DNA from 3 places in the Arthrobacter sp. P1_A5 genome. Region 1 is predicted to be linked to each of the others. Evidence: riboswitches for the same ligand, from Rfam matches in the RefSeq annotation. Region 1 holds a riboswitch; each other region holds the start of a gene.
What was found. A riboswitch is a leader RNA that binds a small molecule or an ion and turns the genes downstream of it on or off. The one in region 1 is predicted to bind thiamine pyrophosphate.

Region 1 (3,868 bases):
AGTTCGAACTCCCAGACGAACGCCGCGCACAGCTGCCCGGCGAGCAGGCTGCCGGCGGCCTCGCTGATGATCTCCGGATGCAGCGGAATGCGGCCGTCCGGGGTGTAAAAGGTCTGGCCGCGGCGCCGGGTTTCGGCGTCGAGCGCCCCGCCCGGGGCGACAAAGGAGGGGACGTCGGCGATGGCGTAGAAGACCTTGTAGCCGCCGTCGCTCCGTTCGATAAAGAGGGCCTGGTCCAGGTCGGTGGACGACGCCGGATCGATGGTCACGAACTCGACATGCGTGAGGTCAAGGTCCGGGAGCTTGTGCTCGGCCACTGCCGCCTCCGCGTCGCGGAGCACAACTTCGGGGAACGGGCCGGGCAGTTCCAGCGTGGTGCGCAACGCCTTGAGGGCCCCGGCAAGCTGGTTCTGCTGCTCGTGGACACTGGGGGTCAGGCGATGATGGGACACGAAAATCAGGGTAGCCCGATTTCCGCTATTAGTCTTGGATGATGAGCGCAACTGCGGACGATCCTGCCCTCTACAACAGCTTCCTTGCCGAACTGCTGGGAGTCTTGGCGTACGGCGAGCTTTCCGCCTTCGAGCGGCTGTCCTCGAGTGCCCGGTACTCGCCCACGCTGCATGACCGTGCGGTGCTGGGCAGGATGGCCGTGGTCGAGTTCCAGCATTACGAACTCGTCCGGACCCGGCTCGAGCACATGGGCCTGGATACGGAGGCCGCCATGCTGCCGTTCCAGCCCTCGGTGGACCACTTCCACGAACGCACGCGCCCGTCGGACTGGTACGAGGCCCTCATGAAGGCCTACGTGATCGACACGGTCGCCGCGGACTTTTACGGCGTCGTAGGCCGGTACGTCGACGCCGCGACCCGTAAGTTAATCGGACAGGTCCGCTCCACCGGTGAGTCCACGGCCGTGCTGCAGGCGCGCCTCAAGGCGGCCCTGGCCGATGACCCCCGGCTGGCGTCGCGCCTGGCGTTGTGGGCCAGGCGCCTGCTGGGGGAGGTACTGAACCACGCCCAGCGTGTCAGCGCTGAGCACGCGTTCCTCGGCGGACTGTCGGGGCTGGACGACGCCGGCGCCCGGGCGCTGGTCAACGGCCTGGCGGCCGAACTCGCAGCGAATCACGCGCGCCGGATGACGGAGCTGGGTCTCGCCGGATAGTTTCAGTGCCGGCCGGCATTACGGGCTGGGGACCTGCTTAGGATGCGGCGGCGTCCAACGCCGCCAGCAAGGCTCCGGCGGCGTGGGCCGGATCAGCGGCATCGGTAATCGCCCGGACCACGACGATCCGCCGGGCACCGGCATCGACTACCTGCTCCACGTTACTGAGGTCGATCCCGCCGATCGCAAACCACGGCAGCACGCTTTCGTTGACCCTGCCGGTTCCCTCCGCGTCCGCCCCGCCGATCGCCTGGGCGGCGTAGCGCACCAGATCGAGGCCGACGGCGGCGCGTCCGGGCTTGGTGGGCGTCGCCCACACGGGGCCCACACAGAAATAATCGAGCCCTCTGCGGCCGGGCGCGGCAGCGATGGCGGCGTCCACCTGCTTCGGGCTGTGGGTGGACAGGCCGATCACGGCATCCTTGCCGAGAAAGCCGCGGGCGGCGTCGAGCGAAATGTCCTTCTGGCCGACATGGAACACCGGAGCTCCGGACAGGGAGGCGATGTCCGCCCGGTCATTGACGGCCCACAGCCGCCCGTGGCGCTGCGCCGCGGTGTGCAGGACCTCCAGCAGTTCCAGCTCCTCGGAGGCCTCGAGCGACTTGTCGCGCAACTGGATGATGTCCACGCCGCCGGCGAAGGCGGCGTCCACGAAGTCCGCGAAGTCGCCGCGGTCCCTGCGGGCGTCGGTGCAGAGATAGAGGCGGGCGGTGGTGTGGAGAGGGTCCTGGCTCATGGGACCAGCCTAGTTCCTCTAAACTGGGCGCATACCGCGGGAGCCCGCAGCAGCCATATCGCCGCTGCCCGGCTGAGAGGGCGTCAGAGCCGACCGCTTGACCTGATCCGGCTAGTACCGGCGTAGGGAAGGAATTTTTCATGGGCACACGAGCAGGCCGTGCAGCCGGAGCCGCAAATGACGCCGCCGCCCAGGTTTGTGACACAGGGCCCGGTACCGCAGAGGGAATCATCGCGGGGGATACGAGTGCCGACGTGGCCGTGATCGGTGGCGGGGTGATCGGCCATGGCATCGCGTTCGAGGCCATGCGCTCGGGCCGATCCGTGGTCCTGATCGATGATGCTCCCGGCAGCGGAGCCAGCTGGGCCGCCGCCGGCATGCTGGCCCCCGTGAGTGAACTGCACTACCAGGAGGAACAGCTCCTGGAACTGATGCTTGAGGCCTCCCGGTTGTGGCCAGGATTCGCTGCGGCTCTCGACGCCGGTGCCGCCGGCGGGGATTCCCCGGCGGGTACCGGCTACTTAACGACGCCGACCCTGGCAGTGGGGGCCGACGCGGCCGACCGGCGCGCYCTCGCGGACTTGAGGGAAGTCCAGCAGGCAAGCGGCCTGGCCGTGGAGCCACTGACAGTGCGCGAGGCACGCACCCGGGAGCCCCTGCTGAGTCCCGGCATCTCGTGTGCCTTCGACATCCCGGCCGACCACCAGGTGGACCCCCGCCTGCTGATCACCCGGCTCGCCGGCGTACTCGGAGCGGAAGGCGGCAACTTCGTCCGGCGGCGCGCGGCGGGCCTGCTGTGGCAGGACGGACAGGTGGCGGGTGTGCGGTTGGCCGGCGGCGGTTCCGTGCGGGCTGCGGAGACCGTGGTGGCCAACGGGCTCGGCGCCGCCGCGCTCGAGGAGCTTCCGGCCGGGCTGGCGCTGCCGCTGCGGCCCGTCTACGGCGACATCCTCCGGCTTCGCGTGCCTCCGCATCTGCAGCCGCTGCTCACGGCCACCGTGCGGGGCATGGTGCGCGGCATCCCGGTGTACATCGTCCCCCGTCAGGACGGCACAGTGGTGATCGGGGCCACCCAGCGGGAGGATGGACCGTCGGATCCGCACGCGGTTTCCGCCGGCGGTATTTACCAGCTGCTGCGGGATGCCCAGCAGCTGGTGCCTGCGGTCGCCGAGCTGGAGCTTTTAGAAGCCACGGCGCGGGCGCGGCCCGGCACTCCGGACAATGCCCCGCTGCTGGGGCGGGTCGCACGAGCGGACGGCGGGGACGTCCCGGGACTCATCATCGCCACAGGATTCTTCCGGCACGGCGTCCTGCTGACCCCCGCCGCCGCCGCCGTGTGCCGGCAACTCATGGACTTCACGCCGGACCCGCGCTGGGGCGGGTTCCGCCCGGACCGTTTTTCCCGCATCCCGGTTACGTCCGGGGACAGCCCCAAGAAGGAAGCAGCATGAACATCCGACTTAACGGAACGGAGCAGAGCGTCGCCGACGGCGCCTCCGTCTCCACACTCGTCACCCAGCTTACGGGCCGGAGCATCGGCCCCGACGGCCGCGCCGCCGACGGGCGGAAGCTCGGTGTCGCCGTCGCCCGCAACGCCGAAGTGGTGCCGCGCAGCCAGTGGCACGCCACGGCGCTCGCCGACGGCGACGACGTCGAACTCGTCACGGCAGTCCAGGGAGGATGACCAGCATGAACGAGACGACATTCGCAGGAACACAGGCCGTCCCCATGACAGGTGCGGTGGCCGATCCGTTCGTGGTCGACGGCGTAAGGCTCGGCTCCCGCCTCATCATGGGAACCGGCGGTGCCCCGAGCCTGGACGGGCTCGGGGCGGCGCTGGTGGCGTCCGGGACGGAGCTGACCACGGTGGCGATGCGCCGCTATTCGCCAGCGGAGACGGGCTCGCTGTTCCAGCTGCTCGAGGACCATCAGATCCGGGTGCTGCCGAACACGGCAGGCTGCTTCAC
Region 2 (3,868 bases), on a different contig from region 1:
CAGCCCGCGGTCTTCTCGAAGCCGAGCGTGCCGACATAGAACTCATGCGCCGACTGGACGTCGCCGACCTGCAGGTGGACGTGCCCGACGCCGGCGGCGGCCTGGCGCTGGCTGGCCACGGACTCCTCGGTCAGGTATTGCTGCAGGTAGCGCTGCGGCGGCAGGGCGAGACTGTCCATGACGACGTTCTTGCCCTCCCAGGACCACGCCGCCCGCGGCCGGTCCCAGTACAGCTCGATGCCGTTGCCTTCGGGGTCGTTGAAGTAGAACGCCTCGCTGACGAGGTGGTCCGCGCTGCCGGTGAAGGACTGGGGCTCGTACTGGGCCGCGGTGGCGATGGTGGCCGCCAGGGAGTGCTGGTCCTCGAAGAGGAGGGCGGTGTGGAAGAGCCCGGCCTCGCCGCGGGAAGGTAGAAACAGGTCCGGGGCAGGCGCCAGATGCACCAGCGGCTTCTGCTGGCGCCCAAGGTAGAGCCCGCCGTCCTGTTCGGCCACAGTCTCCAGGCCGAGGGCGCGCTGGTAGTAGTCGGTCATGAGCTTCATGTCGCCGACCTTGAGCATCACGGTGCCCATGGTGAGTTCGGCAGGAAGGAGGTCCTGGGTGCTGGCTTCTGCGATCATGGCAACGCTCCGTGGATTTGTTAGCCGCCGGCCTTCGGCGACTCTATAAAACTAAATTACTTGAAGCTTCAATTTATTCCTCATGGCCGCTTGGCTCCCGGTCTACCGGCAGCCCACGCAGCACGATATGCCGGATCCGGCGGAGCGTGGCCGGATTGCTCCGCGGATCTTCGGCCGTGACGAGGACATCAGCGCTTGCCCCTTCACCGATGGACTCCGCGCCGAGCCAGGTCCGCGCGGACCAGCTCGCGGCGTTGAGGGCGGCAGCGGCGGAAAGGCCGGCGGCGTGCAGGGCCTGGATCTCGTCCACGATCCTGCCATGGCTGATCACGCTGCCGGCGTCGGTACCGGCATAGATCGCCAGCCCGGCCTCGTGGGCTTCGAGGATCCGCTCCGCCCGGCGCTCCCACAGCGAGCGCATGTGGGCTGCGTAGCGGGGGAACTTGGCGGCCGCCCGGGCGGCGATGTCCGGGAACGTGGCGATGTTGATCAGGGTGGGCACGATCGGAACACCCTGTTCGAGGAAGCGCGGCAGGTGCCGCGGCAGCAGCCCGGTGGCGTGCTCGATGCAGTCGATCCCGGCGTCGAGCATGTCATCGAGGGTGTCTTCGGCGAAGCAGTGTGCGGTGACGCGGGCCCCCTCATCGTGGGCGGCCCGGACGGCGTCCTTGACCGTCCGGGCGGGAAAACTGGCGGCGAGATCGCCGGCGTCGCGGTCGATCCAGTCCCCCACGAGCTTGACCCAGCCGTCGCCCGCGCGGGCCTGCTTCCGCACGGCCTCGACGAGATCCTCCGGCTCGACCTCGACGGCCAGGCCCGGCAGGTAGCGCCGGGTCCTCGCGAGGTGCCGGCCCGAGCGGATGATTCGGGGAAGGTCCACGCGTTGCTGGAGCCAGCGTGTGTCGTGGACGGCGCCGGCGTCGCGGACCAGGAGCGTCCCGGCGTTGCGGTCCGCCAGGGCCTGGGATTCCGCGGTGTCCTCGGTAACGTCCCCGCCCGGGCCCAGGCCGATGTGGCAGTGTGCGTCCACGAGGCCGGGCATGACCCAGCCGTCCAGCACGAGCTCCGGCGCGGCCGCGGGCCGGCGAAAGGTCAGCCGGCCATCTACCGACCACAACCCGTAGCGGACCTGGTCCGCCGCCGTGAGGATGGGCCCGCTGAACTCGATGATGCTGGTCATGGCCTAAAGCCTAGCCCTCTGGCTCCGCCGTCCGCGTCACACTCGACGGCCGGCCGGAGGTGCGTGGTAGCTTCGTCTACGACCACACGGGTGCCCCTGCAGGGGCTGAGATCGGGCTGACGCAGCCCGCGACCGTTGAACCTGTCCGGGTAATGCCGGCGAAGGAAGTGAGTATTCCGTGAACTCCCAAGTGACACAGCACAGCCCTGCCCACAATGAGTCAGCCCCCACTGGGCCAGCCCAGCACGGGTCTGRCGCAAGCCAGCCTCTGGCCCCCACACAGTCGCTGAAGTCCCACTCGCTGGCCTTCAGCACGGACCCGGAGCACGGCATCCGCGTGCCGGTGACCGAGATCGCCCTGGAACCCTCCCCGGGCGGCGTCCGGAACCCGCCGTTCCGGGTCTACCGCACTGCCGGCCCGGGCAGCGATCCGGTCCGCGGGCTGGAGCCGTTCCGCACCCCCTGGATTGAGGACAGGGCGGACACCGAACCCTACGCCGGCCGCGAACGCGAGCTGCTCGACGACGGCAAATCGGCGGTGCGCCGCGGTGCCGCGTCGYCCGAGTGGCGGGGCGGCCGGCCGGTGCCGCGCCGGGCCGTTGAGGGCAGGACCGTCACGCAGATGCGCTACGCCCGGGACGGTGTCATCACCCAGGAAATGCGGTTCGTCGCGCTGCGCGAGAACTGCGATGTGGAGCTGGTGCGCAGCGAGGTGGCCGCGGGCCGCGCGATCATTCCCAACAACGTCAACCATCCCGAATCCGAGCCGATGATCATCGGCAAGGCGTTCCTGGTGAAAATCAACGCCAATATCGGGAACTCCGCCGTGACCAGCTCCATCGCCGAGGAGGTCGACAAACTCCAGTGGGCCACGCAGTGGGGCGCGGACACCGTCATGGACCTCTCCACCGGGGACGACATCCACACCACGCGCGAGTGGATCATCCGCAACTCCCCCGTCCCCATCGGAACGGTCCCGATCTACCAGGCACTGGAGAAGGTCAACGGTGAGGCGAACGCCCTGACCTGGGAGATCTTCCGGGACACCGTGATCGAACAGTGCGAGCAGGGCGTGGACTACATGACCATCCACGCCGGCGTGCTGCTGCGGTATGTGCCGCTGACGGCCAACCGGGTCACCGGCATCGTGTCCCGCGGCGGTTCCATCATGGCCGGCTGGTGCCTGGCGCACCARCYGGAYAACTTCCTSTACACCCACTTCGACGAGCTGTGCGAGATCTTCGCYCGCTACGACGTCGCCTTTTCCCTGGGCGACGGGCTGCGGCCCGGCGCGACGGCGGATGCCAACGACGCGGCACAGTTCGCCGAYCTGGACACCCTGGCCGAGCTCACGCAGCGGGCCTGGGACTTCGACGTGCAGGTCATGGTGGAGGGCCCCGGGCACGTGCCCTTCCACCTCGTCCGGGAAAACGTGGAGCGCCAGCAGGAACTCTGCAAGGGCGCCCCGTTTTACACACTCGGGCCGCTCGTCACGGACATAYCACCGGGCTATGACCACATCACCTCGGCGATCGGCGCCACCGAGATCGCCCGCTATGGCACCGCGATGCTCTGCTACGTCACGCCCAAGGAACACCTCGGGCTGCCGAACAAGGACGATGTGAAGACGGGCGTGATCACTTACAAGATCGCGGCCCATGCCGCGGACCTCGCCAAGGGCCACCCCGGCGCGCACGAACGCGACGATGCCCTGTCCAAGGCAAGGTTCGAGTTCCGCTGGCGGGACCAGTTCGCGCTGTCCCTGGACCCGGTCACGGCCGAGGCTTTCCACGATGAGACGCTTCCCGCGGAGCCGGCCAAGACAGCCCACTTCTGCTCGATGTGCGGTCCGAAGTTCTGCTCCATGCGGATCAGCCAGGACATCCGGGACGAATACGGTTCAGCTGATTCGCAGGCGGCCCTGGCGCAGATGGCGGCCGGAATGCGGGCGAAGAGCAACGAGTTCCGCGCCTCGGGCGGCAAGGTCTACCTGCCGCAGCCCTCGGTGGGAGGACGCGCAGCTTCCTAGGAGGCCCGGGCGTGCTGGTGCCGGCTGACTTCGGCGATG
Region 3 (3,868 bases), on a different contig from region 1:
ATGGTTGCCGCGCAGGCTCAGTGCGTCCCTCATGGCGAAGCTCCCTCCGGCAGCTGAAGATCCGGGCCGGGCGCGTCCGCGGCGGCGGTTTCCCGTGGCCGGAGGCGGAGTTCGGCGCCACCGAGGACGGCGCTGAATTCGGCGTCATGCGTCACGGACACGACGGCGGTGCCGGCGTCAAGGAGCTCGGAGAGGAACGAGGCGAGTTCGGCCCAGGTATTGGCATCCTGGCCGAACGTGGGCTCGTCCAGGACCAGCACCTGGGGGTGCGCAGCCAGCACAGTGGCTACCGAAAGGCGCCGCTTCTCTCCGCCGGAGAGCGTGTAGGGGTTGGCGTCCACAAGCTCCGTCAGCCGCAGCCGCTCCAGCAGTTCGTCCACGCGGTCTTCGCCGTAGCCGAGGTGGCGCGGCCCGAACATGAGCTCGTCGAGGACCTTGCCGGTAACGAACTGGTGCTCGGGTTCCTGGAAGACGGTTCCGATCCTGGCGATCAGCTGCTGGGCCTTCCACCGGTAGGGATCGGGTCCGGCGCCGCCGCGTACGCGGCCACTGGAGCGACCGCTGGAGTGACCGGTGGCGGGACTGCTCAGCTCCGCCGTGGCCGAGACTGTTCCCGCGACGGGCCGCAGGAGACCGGCCAGCGTCAGCGCCAGGGTGGACTTTCCCGTGCCGTTCTGTCCGGTGATGGTCAGCGCCTCGCCGGCGCGGACCCGGACGGAGAGCCCGGACTGGACCGGACGCGGCGCGATGGTGCGGAAGCCGTCGCGCAGCCCGGTCCGCCGCGGCCGTTCCCGGGACACCGCGAGCGCGTCGGCCGTGAGCAGAGTCTGTCCCGCGCCCCGCGCCGGTGTCCGCATCCGCGTCGCCGGGACGTAGCCCGGCACCCAGACGCCCGCACCGATGAGCATGTCCCGCGCCTCGGCCAGGACCCGGTCCGGCGGTCCGTCAATCAAGACCGCCGAGTCCGTGGCGGACCCTGGCTGCAGCACGACGATCCTGTCCACCAGGTCTTTCCAGACCCCCACCCGGTGCTCCACGACCACCAGCGTGGCGCCAGTCTTGTCCAGGCAGCGGCCGACGGCGTCGCGGACCTCCAGGACGCCCGCGGGGTCGAGGTTGGCGGTCGGCTCGTCGAGCAGCAGCAGCCCTGGCCGCATCGCGAGGATCCCGGCGAGCGCCAGCCGTTGCTTTTGTCCGCCGGAGAGGGCCGCCGTCGGGTGGTCCAGCGGCAGCTGTCCCAGCCCGACGTCGTCGAGGGCCTCGCGCACGCGCGGCCAGATCTCCGCCGCCGGGACGGCGAGGTTCTCCGCCCCGAAGGCGACGTCGTCGCCGAGGCGGGAGAGCACCACCTGCGTTTCCGGGTCCTGCTGCACCAGCCCGGCGCGGCCGCGCTGCGCCCGTGGCGCGGCGCCGTCGATCAGGAGGCTGCCGGTCTCGTCTGTGTTCTCGGCGTCGCCGGGGTCGCCGGGGTCACCGGGGTCACCGGAGGCGCCGGACGCGCCGTCGCCCAGCACGCCGGCCAGGGCGTGGAGCAGCGTCGACTTGCCGGCGCCGGAGGGCCCCAGCAGGAGCACGCGCTCCCCCGGCTGGATGTCCAGGTCAAGGCCGCTGACCGCGGGTCTGGTCCGTCCGGCATGCCGCCAGCCCCAGCCGCGGGCCGTGACGGCGGCCGGCCGGACGCCCGGTGAAGATCTCATGATTCTCTGCAGGATTCAGCGACGGGGCTCAGGAAAAGACGGGCTCCGTGGCGGCCTTGCGGGAGGCAAAGGAGCCCAGCACTCCGGTCTTCGCCAGGCCGCGGGTGGCGAGCCAGGCCAGTCCGCCGGCAATCACTGCGCCGGAGATCGTGGTGAAGACGATGTAGGCGAGCTTGTCGCCGGCTTCGTAGGCGATGTTCCAGCCCCACGGCAGGAAGGAATCGTTCAGGCCGCAGAAGAGGCCCGCGCCGGCGCCGGCCAGCACGGAGACGGGCAGGTTGAACTTCTTGTAGAGGAAGGCCGCGAAGACCAGTTCGGCGCCGAGGCCCTGCAGGATGCCGGAGATCAGCACCGTGGTGCCGTACTGCGAACCCATGATGAGCTCGCCGGTGGCCGCGACGGTTTCGCAGAAGAGCGCGGCGCCCGGCTTGCGGATGATGAGCATGCCCAGCACCGCCGGGATCATCCAGCCGCCGGCGTAGAGTCCGCTCAACGGCGGGTAGACCGCGTTGACCGGAGTCGAGATCAGGTTCGCGCCCTGGGACCAGGCCCAGAAAATGACGCCGCCGGCAACAGCGATCAACGCGGCCACCACAATGTCCACCACCCGCCAGCTGTAGTTGCGCCGGGCGGATGAACGGCTGGCGGAACCATGCTGTGCTGAAATATCTGTCATGTCGTCCTCCTGAGGAACAGGAGGGGAGGGTGCGCCGGCCGGTCTCGGCTTCCGCCGCCCTCCGCGCACCCTGAGAACTCGACTCCCTTGCGCCGGTACTAACCGGATCAGGTTCGAGGGTCTGCGGCTGTCCGCACTCTCAGCGCCCACCAAAGGTTTCCCCGGATTGTTCCGGCGATGCCCGACGGCGGCGCTCCCCTGTCGTAATTATTTTCGCCCTTGTGGGCTGGCTTAGTTTACACCCGGACGGCCGGGTTTTCAGTGGTGTGCCGTCACAATCGCGGAGCGGACGGCGGCAGTCCCGGCGGCCCGGAAAACCTTCTTGGTAGAGTCGTCGTGCCGGACCCCCGGACCCGCCAGCGGGCGGCCTCGTCACCCACCGGAAAGCTGGAATATTTTGTCGCACACACCGGTCACCCAAGATCCCTCCGGGGAATACGATCCCGACTCCAGCGAGCCGCAGCCGCAGGGTTCCCTGGCGGCGCTCATCGGCCGCGTGCTGGCCGAGATAGAGGCGCTCCAGTTCGCGTCGTTCAGCAAGGATGACGCCCTGGACCTCGGGCTCCTCCTTGTCGAGCTGGGCAGGCAACGCTCGCTGCCCATCGCCGTCGACATCACCAAAGGCCAGCAGGTGCTCTTCCACGCCGCACTGGACGGCGCCACACCGGACAATGAGCGCTGGATCAACGCCAAGAAGCGCACCGCCATGCGGTACGAGGTCCCGTCCCTGCTGGTTGGCCTCCGGGCCCGCGCCGCCGGCGGAAGGATCGAGGACAACGCCTGGTGGGATCAGTCGGAGTTCGCCGCCCACGGCGGGGCGTTCCCCATTTACGTGCGCGGCACGGGCGCCGTCGCCGTCGTCACCGTCTCCGGCCTGCCCCAGAAGGCGGATCACGAACTCGTGGTCGAGGCCCTGCGGATGGTCCTCACCCCGGAACGCTAGGCTAGGGGAAAACCGTTCCCGTCCCAAGGAGACCGAAGAATGAACATCCTCATCAAGCTGCTCGGCACCGGCGTCAGCCTCCTGGCCGGCTTTGCCGGCACCAAGCTGGTGGACACCTTGTGGGAAAAGTCCACGGGCAACAAGCCGCCCAAGGGCCAGGAGGACGACGTCCCCACCACCCTGCGCTCGGCCCTGACGTTCGCCCTGATCTCCGCATCGGTCAGCGCCATCATCCAGGTGCTCGCCAACCGCGGCACCCAGCGCGCGATCACCCGCTTCGCCAAGACCCAGGACGTCGTCTGACCCGACCTGCCGCGGCGCCCGCCGCGGCAGTCGAAGGCCCCGGCCGCGTCCGTCGACGTGCCGGCCGGGTCCGCCGGGCCCAGTCGGGGGCTCAGCGGTCGTCGCCGTCCGCTCCGTGCGTGGCCGCCTGCTGGGCGGCCTTCTGGACTACCGCCTCGAGTTCGTCGGAGCTCAGCAGCTCCGGGTGCAGGTGCTTGGTCCGGTAGCCGGCCCGGCCCACCATGTGGGCGGACACGGGGACGGTGAGCA

Region 2: another riboswitch for thiamine pyrophosphate. It lies ahead of thiC (phosphomethylpyrimidine synthase ThiC); the one in region 1 lies ahead of thiO (glycine oxidase ThiO).
Region 3: another riboswitch for thiamine pyrophosphate. It lies ahead of AC1D1S_RS01810 (ECF transporter S component); the one in region 1 lies ahead of thiO (glycine oxidase ThiO).

What each region holds. Positions count from the first base shown of each region.
Region 1 is NZ_JBFTZL010000138.1:2,989-6,856, forward strand. It holds gene AC1D1S_RS15840 (RNB domain-containing ribonuclease) at 1-452, opposite strand, end outside; gene AC1D1S_RS15845 (ferritin-like fold-containing protein) at 491-1,165, shown strand; gene thiE (thiamine phosphate synthase) at 1,203-1,901, opposite strand; TPP riboswitch at 1,928-2,048, shown strand; gene thiO (glycine oxidase ThiO) at 2,042-3,352, shown strand; gene thiS (sulfur carrier protein ThiS) at 3,349-3,585, shown strand; gene AC1D1S_RS15865 (thiazole synthase) at 3,591-3,868, shown strand, end outside.
Region 2 is NZ_JBFTZL010000156.1:4,599-8,466, forward strand. It holds gene AC1D1S_RS16665 (VOC family protein) at 1-620, opposite strand, end outside; gene AC1D1S_RS16670 (amidohydrolase family protein) at 694-1,800, opposite strand; TPP riboswitch at 1,877-1,984, shown strand; gene thiC (phosphomethylpyrimidine synthase ThiC) at 1,979-3,829, shown strand; partial or broken gene AC1D1S_RS16680 (alpha/beta hydrolase) at 3,826-3,868, opposite strand, start outside.
Region 3 is NZ_JBFTZL010000003.1:55,282-59,149, forward strand. It holds gene AC1D1S_RS01800 (energy-coupling factor transporter transmembrane component T family protein) at 1-33, opposite strand, end outside; gene AC1D1S_RS01805 (ABC transporter ATP-binding protein) at 30-1,697, opposite strand; gene AC1D1S_RS01810 (ECF transporter S component) at 1,726-2,373, opposite strand; TPP riboswitch at 2,440-2,583, opposite strand; gene AC1D1S_RS01815 (heme-degrading domain-containing protein) at 2,771-3,316, shown strand; gene AC1D1S_RS01820 (DUF4235 domain-containing protein) at 3,356-3,619, shown strand; gene mnhG (monovalent cation/H(+) antiporter subunit G) at 3,711-3,868, opposite strand, start outside.